One region of the Burkholderia metallica genome, then DNA from elsewhere that is predicted to be linked to it. Evidence: riboswitches for the same ligand, from Rfam matches in the RefSeq annotation. Region 1 holds a riboswitch; the other holds the start of a gene.
What was found. A riboswitch is a leader RNA that binds a small molecule or an ion and turns the genes downstream of it on or off. The one in region 1 is predicted to bind manganese.
Positions count from the first base shown of each region.

Region 1 (7,345 bases):
GCGCAGCGCGGTGGCGAGCTGGCGGCGCACGAACTGGCGCGCGCGATGCACGGCGGCCGGATCGGCTTCCGCCATCTGGTCGGCCAGGTAGGTTTCCGACGGCAGCGTCAACGCGAGTTCGCGGAACGCCGGCGACAGTGTTTCGTCGGTCAGCACGCGGCGGAACGCGGCGACGAAGTTTTCGCCGAGCGTGAGCGGCTGGTTCGCGGCGGCACGCGCGGCGAGCGTCAGCAGCGCGCGGGTGGCGAGACGCTGGCCGGCTTCCCAGCGGTTGAACGGATCGCTGTCGTGCGCGAGCAGGAACGCGAGGTCGTCGTCGCTGTAGTCGTACTCGACGATCACCGGCGACGAGAAATTGCGCAGCAGCGACGGCAGCGGTTGTTCCGGCACGTCGACGAACGTGAAGGTCTGCTCGGTATCGGTGAAGTCGAGCACGCGCGTCGTGCCCGCGGCGGCGGCTTCGCCGTCGAGGCGCAGCGGCAGGTCGCGGCCGTCGCGGCCAATCAGGCCGATCGCGAACGGAATCAGGAGCGGCCCCTGTTGCGTTTCGCGCGCGGCCGGCGATCCGTCGCCGTAGCCCTGCGCGAGCGTCACCGTATAGCGGCGCGCGGCCGCGTCGTACGCGGTACGCACCGACACGCGCGGCGTGCCGGCCTGACTGTACCAGCGCTCGAACTGCGCGAGGTCGCGCCCGTTCGCATCGGCCATCGCGTGCCGGAAGTCGTCGCAGGTCACGGCGTGCCCGTCATGACGCTTGAAGTACAGGTCCATCCCCTTGCGAAAGCCGTCGCGGCCGAACAGCGTCTGGTACATCCGCACGACTTCCGAGCCCTTCTCGTAGACGGTCATCGTGTAGAAGTTGTTGATCTCGACGTAGCTCTCCGGGCGCACCGGGTGCGCCATCGGGCCCGCATCCTCGGCGAACTGGAGCTGGCGCAGCACGCGCACGTCCTCGATGCGCTTGACCGCGCGGGCCGCCGAGTCGACGTCGTCGCCCGCGGCCATGTCGGCCGAGAATTCCTGGTCGCGGAACACGGTCAGCCCTTCCTTCAGGCTCAGCTGGAACCAGTCGCGGCAGGTCACGCGGTTGCCGGTCCAGTTGTGGAAGTATTCGTGGCCGACCACCGATTCGATGTTCGCGAAATCGGTGTCGGTCGCGGTTTCCGGGTTCGCCAGCACGTACTTCGTGTTGAAGATGTTGAGCCCCTTGTTCTCCATCGCGCCCATGTTGAAATCGCCGACCGCGACGATCATGAAGCGGTCGAGATCGAGCTCGAGGCCGAAGCGCTTTTCGTCCCAGCGGATCGAGTGGATCAGCGAGTCCATCGCGTGACGCGTCTTGTCGAGGTCGGCCGGTTCGACCCAGACCTGCAGCAGCTTTTCCTTGCCCGAGCCGGTCGTGATCGTTTCCTCGATCGCGACGAGCTTGCCCGCGACCAGCGCGAACAGGTAGCTCGGCTTGCGGAACGGGTCTTCCCATTTCGCGAAGTGGCGGCCGTCGGGCAGGTCGCCCGAATCGACGAGGTTGCCGTTCGACAGCAGCACCGGGTACGCGGCCTTGTCGGCGCGCAGCGTCACCGTGTACGACGCCATCACGTCCGGGCGATCGAGGAAGTAGGTGATGCGACGGAATCCTTCGGCTTCGCACTGCGTGAAGAAGTTGCCGCTCGACACGTAGAGGCCCGACAGCGTCGTATTCTGGTCGGGTGCGCACGCGCTTTCGAGCGTCAGCTCGAAGGCGTCGGGGACGTTCTCGACGGTCAGCCCGTGTTCGTGCGCACGTACGGCGCCGTGCGGCGCGCCATCCACGCGTGCGCCGAGGAATTCGAGCGCTTCGCCCATCAGCTCCAGGTGCGGTACGGGCGCGGCATCCGGATTGCGGCGCACGCGCATCGTATTCCTGACGATCGTACGGGCCGGCGCGAGATCGAATTCGAGCGCGACGGAGTCGATGAGGAAGGCCGGCGGCGTGTAGTCGGCGCGGCGGATCACGGTAGAGGAGGCGTTGTCGGACATGGTCGTCGAGATCGGTGGAGTGGGGGACGGGCCCGTCGTGCGGGCCAGGCGAACCGGGTCATTGTACAAAGGCTTGCGGCGGTGTGCCGGGCGAACTTTTTACCGGTTCCGGGAGTCCGCGTATTATCGGCATCCCGTTACGGTTCGCGCGGTGCGACGAACGGGTGACGGATCGAAGAGGATCGACATGAAACGCGAATGGATTCGACGCGGTGCGGGCTGGGCGGCGGTGTTGTGCGTGGCGCTGCTGACCGGCTGCACCAGCTACGTGACGACCCAGGTCACGGCCTTCTCCGACTGGAGCGGCAGCGACGCGACACGCACCTATGCGTTCACGCGCACCGACGCGCAGAAGAACAGCATCGAGCAATCGACTTACGAACCGATCGTCGCGAACGAGCTGTCCGCGTATGCGTTCCGGCAGGTGCCTCAGGCGCAGGCGCGGTATCTGGTCGGGCTGACCTATTCGGTCGGCAGCGATCTCGTGACGGTGCCGCAGCCCGTCTACTACGATCCGTGGTTCGCGCCCGGGCCATACTGGCGACGCGGGCCGTGGGGCCCGTGGGGGCCCTGGGGGCCGATGCCGGCCGGCTATGTCGCGCAGACGTACCAGGTGTTCGACTACACGCTCGGCATCCGGATCACGGAGCGCGCGACGGGCAAGGAGGTGTACAACGTGTCCGCGCGCACGACCGGCGACAACGGCACGCTGCTGTATGCGATGCCGTTCCTCGCGCGCAGCGCGCTCGCCGATTTCCCGCTGTCGAACGGCTCGGTCCGCTCGGTCCGGCTGCCGGTCGACAAGCGCGGCGGCCCGGCCGCGCCGGCCGCGAACGAGCGCGCGGTGCCGGCGGCACCGGCTTCGGGCGCCGCCGCCGCGAAATAACGCAACGTCAGTCTTGGCGCGGCCGTTCGGCCGCGCCCGCCATCTTCCTTCCCGTCAGGTCCCGACGCCCAGCAGCGCCAGCGCGCCGAGCACGACGAACAGCACGGCCGCGATGCCGTGCACGAGCTTGGTCGGCAGCCGGTGAGCGAAGCGGTCGCCGAGCAGGATCGCGGGCACGTTCGCGAGCATCATCCCGAACGTCGTGCCGGCCACGACACCGATGTAGTCCTGGAAGCGCGCGGCCAGCGCGACGGTCGCGATCTGCGTCTTGTCGCCCATCTCCGCGAGGAAGAACGCGACGAGGGTCGCCCCGAACACGCCCAGCCGCGAACGGGTGGCATTGGCTTCGTCGGCGTCGAGCTTGTCCGGCACGAGGATCCACAATCCCATCGCAATGAACGAGAACGCGAGCGCCCAGCGCATGATCGACGGCGTGACGAGCACGCCGAGCCATTCGCCAAGTGCGCCGGCGAAGCCGTGGTTCACCAGCGTCGCGACGAGCACGCCGAGAATGATCGGCACCGGCTTGCGATAGCGCGCGGCCAGGACGAGGGAAAGCAGTTGGGTCTTGTCGCCGATTTCGGCGAGCGCGACGGCGCCGGTGGAGATCAGGAAGGCTTGGGACACGTATGGGGATCCACGGGCCGGTGTTGTGCGTGCGAGCGACGATCCACGGTGCGCCGGGCCCTGATGCGGCGCACTGTGAACCATCGGTCTCGCCAGGCCCAGGTGGCTGCGTCCGCCATGGCCGTACGGCCAAGTCTGTTGACGGACGCCTCCGTCACGATGCGCGCCGGGGGCGCGTGGCATCGAGCGGAGCGGCTACTCCCCAATGAGCGGCGGATTTTAGCACGACGTGTCGCGCGCGGAAAAGCGGCCGCGCGACGGGGTGCCTGGGGGCGGGGCGACGCGCGGCTGCCTTCGACCGCCGGACGGCAGCGCCGGCAAGCACGGCTACCCGCGGTGGACGCCCGAGCCTGCCGCGACACGCCCCCCGGCAGGCCGTTACGCGGCGGGGCGGCGCGCGGCGCCGCGCTCATGCACGAGGTTGCCGGCCGCATAGGTGCGGTACACCGCGCGATCGTCGCCGAGCAGCGCGAACGCGAACAGCAGCTCCTCGAGCGAATCCGCCCGCTTCGTGCGGCGCGCGAGCAGCGGGGTGGCCTGCGGATCGAGCACGACGAAGTCGGCTTCGGTGCGCGGCGCGAGCGTGCCGACCGTATCGGCGAGGTCGAGCGCCTGCGCGGCGCCGGCCGTCGCGAGCCAGAACATCCGCATCGCCGTCAGGTGGTGGCCCGACAGTCGCGCGACCTTGTGCGCCTCGTTCATCGTCTGCAGCATCGAGAACGACGTGCCGCCGCCGACGTCGGTCGCGAGCGTGACGGGCACGTCGTATTCGCCGGCCTTGTCGAAGTCGAACAGCCCGCTGCCGAGGAAGAAGTTCGACGTCGGGCAGTGCGCGACGACGGTGCGCGTCTCGGCCATCCGGCGGCGGTCCTCGTCGTCGAGGTGGATGCAGTGGCCGTACACCGCGCGCGGACGCAGCAGCCCGTAGCGATCGTAGATGTCGAGGTAGCTGCGATGGCCGGGGAACAGTTCGGCCACCCATTTCACCTCGTCGACGTTTTCCGCGACGTGGCTCTGCACGAACACGTCCGGATGGCGGCGCGCGAGTTCGCCGCATGCCTCGAGCTGCGCCTCGGTCGACGTCGGCGCGAAGCGCGGCGTGAGCGCGTACATCTGGCGGCCCTTGCCGTGCCAGCGATCGATCAGCTCGGCGCTGTCGTCATAGCCCGATTGCGCGGTGTCGCGCAGGAATTCGGGGCAGTTGCGGTCCATCAGCACCTTGCCGGCGATCATCCGCAGGTCGCGTGCATCGCTCGCCGCGAACAGCGCATCGGCCGACTGCTTGTGCACCGTGCAGTAGACGAGCGCGCTGGTCGTGCCGCACGCGAGCAGTTCGTCGACGAAGAAATCGGCGACTTCGCGTGCGTGTTCGGCGTCGCCGAACTGGCGCTCGGTCGGGAACGTGTACTTGTCCAGCCACGGCAGCAGGCCCGGCGCCGGCGACGCGATCATGTCGGTCTGCGGATAGTGGATGTGCGTGTCGATGAAGCCGGGCACGATCAGCTTGTCGCGCAGGTCGTGGACGATCGCGTCGCGCGCGAGCGTCGCGGCGAGCTGCGCATACGGACCGGCCGCGACGACCTTGCCGTCGTCGACGATCAGGAGGCCGTCGGTCTCGTAGTTCGCGGCCTGGCTCGATTGCGCCGGGTCGCCGTTGAAGGTCAGCAGCTGGGAACGGAAAGCGGTTTGCGTCATGACGAATGGTCCTGCATCAAGGTAAGGCGAACAGAAGAAAGCGATCGACGCCGCACGGCGGCGCGACGGTGCTTCGCGAGCGGTTGCGGCACGCTGCGTGCGGCACGACCGGATGCGATTGCGTGGGCGAACGTGGCGGCCGAAGCCGCCAGCCGGTGGTTACCGGCGATCCTCGCAGCCGTCGTGTGCGCGGCCGACGTGGGCGCGAACGGAACGGCAAGTCGCGACGGCAGGCATGCACGCGCGACGACGGACGGTGCCGTCGCCACCCGTGCACGCGCGCGGCCGGCCCGGCGCAAGGCCGAACCGGTGATCGCGACGCGGATGCCGTTGCCGTGTTTCATCTGTCCAGCGCTCCTCGATGCAGGCCGTCAGGCGGCCTGCCAGTACGCGTCGAGGCGCGCGTACAGGGCATCGCGCTGCGCCGGTTCGATGAACGACGCCTCGAAGCCGTTGCGGATCACCGCATGGACTTCGGCATCGGTGAGTTGCAGCCCTTCGGCCGTCGCGAAGTAGTTTTCGTTGACGTAGCCGCCGAAATACGCCGGATCGTCGGAGTTGATCGTCACCGCCACGCCGCGGTCGAGCAGCGCCTTCAGCGTGTGCTTCGCCATGTCGTCGAACACGCACAGCTTCAGGTTCGACAGCGGGCACACGGTGAGCGCCGTGCGCGTCTGGGCGAGGCGTTCGACGAGCGCCGGATCTTCGATGCTGCGCACGCCGTGGTCGATCCGGTCGACCTTCAGCACGTCGAGCGCTTCGTAGATGTACGCGGGCGGGCCTTCCTCGCCCGCATGCGCGACGAGCTTCAGCCCGAGCGCACGCGCCTTCTCGAACACGCGTGCGAACTTGGTCGGCGGATGGCCGAGCTCGGACGAGTCGAGGCCCACGCCGATCAGGCGATGGCGGTAGCGCTCGAACAGCGGCAGCGCGGATTCGAACGTCGCGAGCGCGTCCTCTTCGGACAGATGGCGCAGGAAGCACAGGATCAGCTTGCTCGACAGCCCGCGTTTCTCGGCATCGGCGAGTGCGCGCTCGATACCCGCGACCACTGTCTCGATCGGCACGCCGCGTTCGGTGTGCGTCTGCGGGTCGAAGAACAGCTCGGTATGGACGACGTTGTCGGCCAGCGCGCGTTCGCAGTACGCGGCCGTCATGTCGTAGAAGTCCTGCTCGGTCAGCAGCACGCTCGCGCCGGCGTAATAGATGTCGAGGAACGACTGCAGGTCGGTGAATGCATACGCGGCGCGCAGCGCGTCGATCGAGTCGTACGCGAGCGTCACGCCGTTGCGCTGCGCGAGCGCGAAAATCAGTTCGGGCTCGAGCGAGCCTTCGATATGGATGTGCAGCTCCGCTTTCGGCGCGCGGGCAATCTTGTCCTTGAATGTCGGGGTCATGGCGTCGTTCTGGGTCGGTCAGTAGGTAGTGGAAGCCTGCGCGGCCGCGTTCGCGTTGGCCTCGACGGCCTGCAGCAACTGCGCGGCCACCGAGATCGCGATCACTTCGGGCGCCTTGTCGATGATGCCTTCGACACCGATCGGGCAGCGCATCCGCTCGACCTGGGCCGGGTCGATGCCGATCGCTGCGAGGCGATGATCGAACTGCGCGCGTTTTGCGTGCGAGCCGGTCATCCCGAAGTACGCGTAGTCGCCGCGTCGCAGGATGCGCTCGGCCAGCACGAAATCGAGTGCGTGGTCGTGCGTCATCACGACGAAGTACGACTGCGGCGGCGCTGCGTCGACCGCGTCGGCCGGGGCAGCGGCCGCTTCGATCGCGAGGTTGCCGATGCCGGCGAGCACGTCGGCCGGCGGGAACACCGCTTCGGGCCCGTCGATCCAGCGCACGTGGCACGGCAGCGTCGCCAGCACCTTCACGAGCGCGGTGCCGATGTGCCCGGCGCCGAACAGCACGACGGGGAACGCATACGGCGCGATCGTTTCGGTCATCAGCGACACGCCGCCGGTTTCCCACAGCAGGCAGTCGGCACGCGCGGCTTCCGATTCGGGCTCGCTCAACAGCGGCGCGCCCGGCGAGGGGCCGAATGATACGCTACGCACGGTCGCGGCGCCGGCCGCGACGCGCTTCGCGAGCGACATGATCCAGCCGAGGTCGCCGACGTCG
Region 1 is NZ_CP013401.1:1,045,300-1,052,644, forward strand. It holds gene pepN (aminopeptidase N) at 1-2,016, opposite strand, end outside; gene WJ16_RS04730 (DUF4136 domain-containing protein) at 2,204-2,902, shown strand; gene WJ16_RS04735 (TMEM165/GDT1 family protein) at 2,957-3,529, opposite strand; yybP-ykoY riboswitch at 3,608-3,745, opposite strand; gene guaD (guanine deaminase) at 3,908-5,224, opposite strand; gene WJ16_RS32860 (hypothetical protein) at 5,221-5,568, opposite strand; gene WJ16_RS04745 (adenosine deaminase) at 5,596-6,621, opposite strand; gene xdhC (xanthine dehydrogenase accessory protein XdhC) at 6,640-7,345, opposite strand, start outside.

Region 2 (7,345 bases), on a different replicon from region 1:
GCGGAAGGGGCCACGGTCGTCTCCTGTGTTCTGTGCCCGGCCGTCGCCCGCGAGCGGGGCGGCCGGATCGAATGGCGTTGGAGCGAACGTTAGAGCCGTGGCGCGCGGTGCGTCAACATTTGAACAGGCATCCCTATTAATGGGACGTCACGCGCTCACTATGTGGGAAAGGGCGACGAGCACGTCACGGGCAGGCGCGGGAGCGACGGCGGGGATGAACGGGCCGGCGATGCCTAGCTGGGTGCGGTGTCGTCCTGGTAACCGCTCTTGCCGACGAAGATTTCCTTCAGCGCGGCGCGCAGTGCGACCGGATCGTACTGGCCGGGCGCGAGATGGATCACGTAGCGCGTGTGGCCGTCGAGCCGTGCGGCGACGGCGGGTTCGAGTTCGACGACGATCGCGGTGTCGGTCAGGCGCACCGACAGATCCTTCACGCGCGCGTTGATCTGGTCGCGCACCATCACCTCGATCAGCGCGTCGTCCGGAAAGCGCGACAGCGCGAAGCAATAGTCCTGCTCCGCATCGTGGCAGTAGATGTTGGCGAAGCTGTCGTCGTCGTCGAGGTCGGACGTTGCCGCGCCGATGGTGGCATGGAGTTCCATGAACGGGGGTTCCTGGGTAATGGGTTATCGGGGTTATCGGGGTTATCGGGGTTATCGGGGGGAGCGGGTTGCCGTTTCGATCGCAGTCGCGGCGTCGGGCGTCGAAGCGGCATCGCACGGCGCATCGGCATCGCGCGCCTTCAGCCACAGCCCGAATTCGCGCATCACGTCGACCACCGGCCGCAGCCGGTCGCCGTCCGCGCTCAGATCGTACTCGACCCGCACCGGCACTTCCGGATAGACGGTGCGCCGCACGAGCCCTGCGTCTTCCAGCGCGCGCAGGTCGAGCGTCAGCATCCGCTGCGAGATGCCGGGCATGTCGCGCCGCAGGTCGCTGAAGCGCCGCGGCCCGTCGAGCAGGTACGACACCAGCAGCAGCCGCCAACGGCCGCCGAGCAGGCGCATCGCTTCTTCAACGGAACATCCTGTCGCACTCGTTTTCATCCTGCTGAACCCCGGTCGGTAAATTTTTTGTGACTACGGCACAAACGACTGCCGTCTTCCCGGCGCTGCGCCGATGCGAGATAGTAGCGCCCGCGTCGCGGCGAATCGATACACGGACAACGAAACGAAGGACACGCATGAAGCTCTATCACGCTCCCGGCAGCTGTTCGCAGGCCATCTGCATCGTGCTGCGCGAAGGCGGCCTCGACGCGGAGATCGTCAAGGTCGACCCGCGCAAGCATGTGCTCGAGGACGGACGCAACTACTACGACGTGACCGAACTCGGCTACGTGCCGCTGCTCGAACTCGACGACGGCACGCTGCTGCGCGAAGGGCCGGCGATCGCGCAGTATCTCGCGGATCTGTGTCCGCACGCCGCACTTGCGCCCGCGTACGGCACGCTCGCCCGCTATCGGCTGATGGAGTGGCTGAACTTCCTCTCCGCGGAAATCCACAAGGGTTTCATTCCGCTGCTGTATGCGGTGCAGGCGGGGCAGTACGTCGACCCGGCGAGAACGAAGCTCGACAGTCGCTTTGCGTGGATCGACCGCCAGCTTGACGGCAACGCGTTCCTGACGGGCGACACGTTCACGGTCGCCGATGCGTACCTGTTCGCGCTGACAGGCTGGGGCAAGGCCGTATGGATGCGCTCCGTGTACCACGCGGATATCGACCTCACCCGGTATGCGCATCTGCGCGCGTGGTACGAGCGGGTGCGGGCGCGGCCGGCGGTGCAGCGGGTGCTGCAGGCCGACGCGCGGCCGAACGCGGCTTGACACAGCCCGACGCGTTCAGCGCGTCAGCGCCAGCACCAGGTACGCCGCATAGCCCGCGCCGTTCGCGAGCAACGCCCACACCGCGAGCCCGCGCGTGCGCGCATTGATGCGCAGCCACACGGCCGCCGCGAGCGTGATGATCACGCCGGTCAGCACTTCGGGGCGCGGCTCCCACGGCGTCAGCATGATGCCGATCGCCGGCAGCAGCGTGCCCTGGAACACCATCGCGCCGGTGATGTTGCCGAACGCGAGCGTATCCTTCCCGCGGCGAATCCACAGCACGCTGTTGATCTTTTCCGGCAATTCCGTCGCGATCGGCACGATGATCAGCGACAGCAGCAGTGCCGACACGCCGAGCGCGTGCGACACGCCTTCCACGCCGTGAATGAAACCCTTCGCACCGCCGACCAGCAGCGCGACGCCGAGCAACAATTGCAGCGCGATGGTCGCCAGGTTGGTCGGCAGGCCCGTACGCGCCAGGAACATCGCATGCGGCGCCTCGGTGCCGTGCCCGGCATCGACGAGCTGGCTCGACGCGCGGAACGTCACCACGACGTACATCACGTAGATGCCGACCAGCATCACCGCGAGCAGCCCGCGCACGGCCCAGTTGTGATGCGGAACGAACATCGCGACGGTGGCGAGCGAGAACGCGGCGAGGAAGGTGTTCATGTCGCGCACGAAGCCCGTGCGTTCGGGCGCGATCGTGCCGCGCAGCCCGCGCGAGCGGATCACCGCGAGCGTCATCAGGAACGTGGTGAGCGTCGCGAGCATCAGCGGCGCGCCGAGAATCGCGCCGACGCCGATCTCCTCGTTCACGGCCTGGTTCGCGGTGCCGCCCGCCAGCGCGAGCAGCGGCACCATCGTTTCGGGCAGTGCGGTGCCGACGGCCGCGAACAGCGACCCGGTGACGCCTTCGGAAATCTTCAGACGTTCGCCGAGATGTTCGAGCGCATTGGTGAAGACTTCGGCGGCGACGAGGATGACGACCAGCATGAACGCCAGTTCGACGAACATCAAGGTCATGCGGCACCTCCGCAGGCAGCGGCGGCATGTGAGGAGAGAGCGGGGACGAACATGGGGACTCCGTGGTCGGACGCTGACGAACCATGGCACATCCGCCGACGTCCGACCAGGAACGACGCGATGCGCCCATGGTCTCGCCAAGCCGATCAGGCCGAACGCGCCACGGCCGCAGGCCGAGTGTGTTGACGCGTTCGCTTTCCGGGGGCGGAAAGCAGGCTACTCCCCAAAGACGGAAAGCAGTCTAGCCGAGCGGGTCGCTTTCGGCAAGCTTGCGCTTCGGTCCCCGTTCGTCGTGCGGGGAACGCGCGGGCGTGGCGGATGCTTGCGACGTGCGGGGTAGCAAGCGGCGTGCGCGCGGCGGCGTCACGTACGTGTCGTTTTCGATCATCTGCTGCGAAGCATCCAACCGTTCGCACTCCTCGCCGTTCGAACCGATCGGCACTTCGTATGCTTCGGTCGTGCGCGTACGCGACCGCGTGATCTGCGGTGCGGCGGGTTTGCATGCCGCGCGTCGTCGCACCGCGGCCGGCCGCGCGTGTCGCGGGTAAATAATGCCGCTGAATTTTTACGGAATGGCAGAAATCGGTATTTTATGGATGGCGTCGCGCGAATCGGCGCCATGATCGAATAACGATTGAAGCGCTCGAATCATTGAATGGCGTTCCATGCCTGCCGTCATGCCGAATTAATCGGTCGCTGATAATTAAAATGAAAGAATAATCCCGGCGATCTGAAGGCTTGCGAGGCGCTGCATCAACGCCGGCAAAGGATTCCGTTCCATACGGCAAAAGCGCCGATTCCGGCGAATGATTGCCGATAAAGCCCGCAACGCACAAATAATCCCGCTTTCTTTCAATTGGCAGACACTGTCCGCCGTTAGCATTATCGCGGGATTTTTAATATCCGAATGATCTTTGACAACGCGGCGCAGCACCGCCTATTTTTGTGTTGTCGTAAATTTGGGTCATATAAAAGTTGTCCAAACTGCAGGGGGCGTCCGAGCACCAATCTCGCCAGCAGTTTGCTGTGTCTGTATCAAGTTCAGTCTCTTAGAAGTCCAATCCCCAACCGCCGACTGCCGACCGTGCAACGCGAGTGGCGGGTCGGTCTGCGCGTTTCGCAGGCGTTGGCGGCCTGTGTGAAGCGGTATCCGAACCAAAGGACAGAGATGAAACCAGACAGGAGCTGTACCGGCAGCCGCCGTGGCCGTCACGGCCGGTTGGCCGGGCTAGGTGCATTGACCGTCATGACCTTGGCGCTCGCGGCGTGCGGCGGCGACGATTCGTCGTCCGTCGGCGCGTCGAGCCTCGCGCAAGCCACCGCCAGCGCACAGGCCGGCGCGCAACAGGCGGCCGGCGCGCAGACGCCGGCCAACCAGCCTTACGTCGACCCGGTCGCGTATTCGATGAATGCGACAGACGGCCTCGCGCCCGCGCAGGTGTCCGAGAAAGCGGCCGTCATGCATTACCAGTGGAAGAACGGCGGCACGACCGTCAACTACACGACGACCACCGGCCACCTGACCGCGCAGGACGCGAACGGCAATGCGGAAGCGTCGATGTCGTATGTCGCGTACACCGCGCCGAGCACGAACGGCAAGCCGCGCCCCGTCACGTTCGTCTACAACGGCGGCCCCGGCTCGTCGTCGATCTGGCTGCGGCTCGGCTCGTTCGCGCCGACCCGCGTCGCCACGCCCGATCCGCTGTTCGGCAGCAACTGGCCGAACTATCCGCTCGTCGACAACGCCGAAAGCCTGATCGATACCACCGACCTCGTGTTCATCGACCCGCCCGGCACCGGGCTGTCGGAAGCCGTGTTGCCGAACACCAACCAGAAGTACTGGGGTTCCGATGCGGACGTGAACATCATGCGCGACTTCATCCAGCGCTACCTGAACGTCAACAGCCGCGGCACGTCGCCGATCTACCTGTACGGCGAATCGTACGGCACGCCGCGTACCGACATGCTCGCGCTCGCGCTCGAATCGGCCGGCGTGCACCTGACGGGCATCGTGCTGCAGTCGGCGATCCTGAACTACTTCGCGGATGCGGTGGAGGCGGTCGCGATCACGCAGTCGACGGAAGGGCTGCTGCTCGACACCGATACGGTGGCCGGCTATCTGCCCGGCTATGCGGCGGTCGCGGCGTACTTCAACCAGGTGTCGCCGGCGCCGGTGAACCAGGATCTGTACGCACTGCAGACGGAACTGTTCACGACGCTGATCTACAACCAGCTGCAGAAGTATTCGCAGTCGTGGGTGTTGAGCCAGCTCGGCATTCCGGATGCGCTCGGCACGCCGGTGTTCCCGAGCGATGCGACGCTGAAGCTGTGGTCGATCCCGTCGAGCCTCACGCAGCAGGCGCTGCGCGGCTACTTCAACGCGAATCCGTTCGGCACGAGCCTGCTGCCCGGCACGACGATCGGCCGGTATGACGGCCGCGTGTCGTTGCCGAACTCCGATCCGCGGCTGCAGGACGACGGCGATCCGTCCGACATCCTGATTTCGCAGCCGTTCACGAACGCGCTCGCGACGCAGATGCCGGATTACCTCGGCTACACCGCACCGAACGCGACCTACCTGCCGCTGAACGACAACATCATCGAGGTCTGGGACTTCTCGCACGACGGCCAGCCGATGCCCGACACGATCCCCGATCTGCTCGGTGCGCTGCAGCTCAACCCGAAGCTTCGTGTGCTCGCGGAGAACGGCTTCCACGATCTCGCGACGCCGTTCTTCAACACCGAGAAGCAACTCGCGCGGCTGCAGACGGTGAAGGGCCTGAATCCGAAGCTGCAGGTGAACTTCTTCCAGGGCGGCCACATGATCTACCTGGACGACGTCGCCCGTCCGCAGATGAAGCGGGACCTGAAGACGTTCTACAAGGGCGCGCGGATTCCGACGGCGCTGACGCTGCATACGCTGCCGCCGCCGTGGCCGGATGAAAACCCGCCGAGCGTACCGACCGGCAGCGTCCCCGGCGCGACCGCCGGGACGACGCTGGCGGCGGCGCCGTGAGCGGCCCCGAGCGACGGACTCCTTGTCAAAGGAACCCTCTCTTCATCCATTGAATGCGAGCGATCATGTCCCTAATCAAATTGATGCGGCGTATGTCCCCGTTGATCGTGCTCGGTGCCGTGATGAGCAGTGCCTACGCGTTGCCGCCGCAGGCGGTGGCGCCGGTGAAGCTGCCGCGCGGCGGGCACGGTGTCGACGGGCCGTTCTTTCCTGCCACGCGCGCGGCGCCGGTGTTGCCGTCGACCGGCGCGACGCTGCAGCAGCAGGCGCAGCAGCGTGTCGATGCGCGGCTCGGCGCCAATACGGTGCTGAGCAACGGCGCGGCCGTGACGAAGGCGCAGGCGCAGAGCAACGGTCTCGGCTTCGTGTCGAAGCACTTCGACGAGATCGATGCGAAGCACACCGGCCGCGTGACGATGAACGACGTGCGGCAGTTCATCCGGCAGCGGCAGGTGCAGGCGCAGCAGGACCAGCAGGACGAGTGACGTAGCAGGCAGGGCGGCGGCCGGTGCGACATGCTTCGCACCGGCCGCCGGAAGATGAACGACAGGCGCCAGACGGCCTGGCGCGCGCAGCGCCGCCACCGACGCCGGTGAAGTTGCTGAGCGTTACGAGCCGGTGCGCGTCGAACGCGACCGGCGAGCAGCAGAGCGGCGACACCACCCGCGCGACGGGTTCAGGCCGAGGCCAGCGCCGAGCGTCGGGCGGACAGGCGATTCCACAGCATGCTGGAGCGGCTGCCGCTGCGGCAGTACGCGAGCACCGGCTTCGGCAGCGTGTCGACCAGTTCACCGAATGCATCGATCTCCGCATCGCCGATGCGGTCGCGCTCGACCGGCAGGTAGCGTGCTTCGAGGCCCAGTTCGCGGGCCGCCGCGGCGATTTCGTCGAACGCCGGATGTGCGTCGCCTTCGCCGTCCGGCCGGTTGCAGATGATCGAGCGGAAGCCGGCAGTGCGGATCGCCTTCAGGTCGGCCGGCGTGATCTGCCGCGACGCGCAGAAGCCGTTCGACGCCGTCGCGCGACACTGTTCGATCGCGTTGCGGAAACAGGCGATCGCGAAGTCGACGTCCTGCTCCGTCGTGAAGCGGCCGAAGCTCACGCGCACGGTGCGGCCCGCCGTCTGCGCATCGAGGCCGATCGCGGTCAGCACGTGCGACGGTGCGCCGCTGGTCGAGTTGCATGCGGACGTCGACGACACGGCCAGCGCTTCGCCGAGCATGAACGGGAAGAAGCCGGGCGCATTCACGGTGAGGCTCAGCGTGTGCGGGATGCGGCGCGCGGCGGCCGCGTTCTGCGTGACGTCGCCGAGTGCGACCAGCGCATCCGTCAGGCGGGCGCCGAGCGCCGCGATCCGCGCGGTTTCGCCGTCGAGCTTTTCGGCGGCCAGTTCGCACGCCACGCCCATGCCGACGATCTGGTGCGTGGCGAGCGTGCCCGAGCGCAACCCGCGTTCGTGCCCGCCGCCGTGGATCTGCGGC
Region 2 is NZ_CP013403.1:315,377-322,721, forward strand. It holds gene WJ16_RS21260 (MFS transporter) at 1-14, opposite strand, end outside; gene WJ16_RS21265 (hypothetical protein) at 234-602, opposite strand; gene WJ16_RS21270 (winged helix-turn-helix transcriptional regulator) at 654-1,046, opposite strand; gene WJ16_RS21275 (glutathione binding-like protein) at 1,184-1,822, shown strand; gene WJ16_RS21280 (sodium:calcium antiporter) at 1,838-2,848, opposite strand; yybP-ykoY riboswitch at 2,917-3,085, opposite strand; gene WJ16_RS21285 (hypothetical protein) at 3,090-3,290, opposite strand; gene WJ16_RS21290 (S10 family serine carboxypeptidase-like protein) at 4,017-5,864, shown strand; gene WJ16_RS21295 (2-oxoglutarate dehydrogenase) at 5,918-6,349, shown strand; gene WJ16_RS21300 (aminotransferase class V-fold PLP-dependent enzyme) at 6,541-7,345, opposite strand, start outside.
Region 2: linked by a shared signal. The riboswitch ahead of WJ16_RS21280 (sodium:calcium antiporter) and the one ahead of WJ16_RS04735 (TMEM165/GDT1 family protein) in region 1 are both predicted to bind manganese.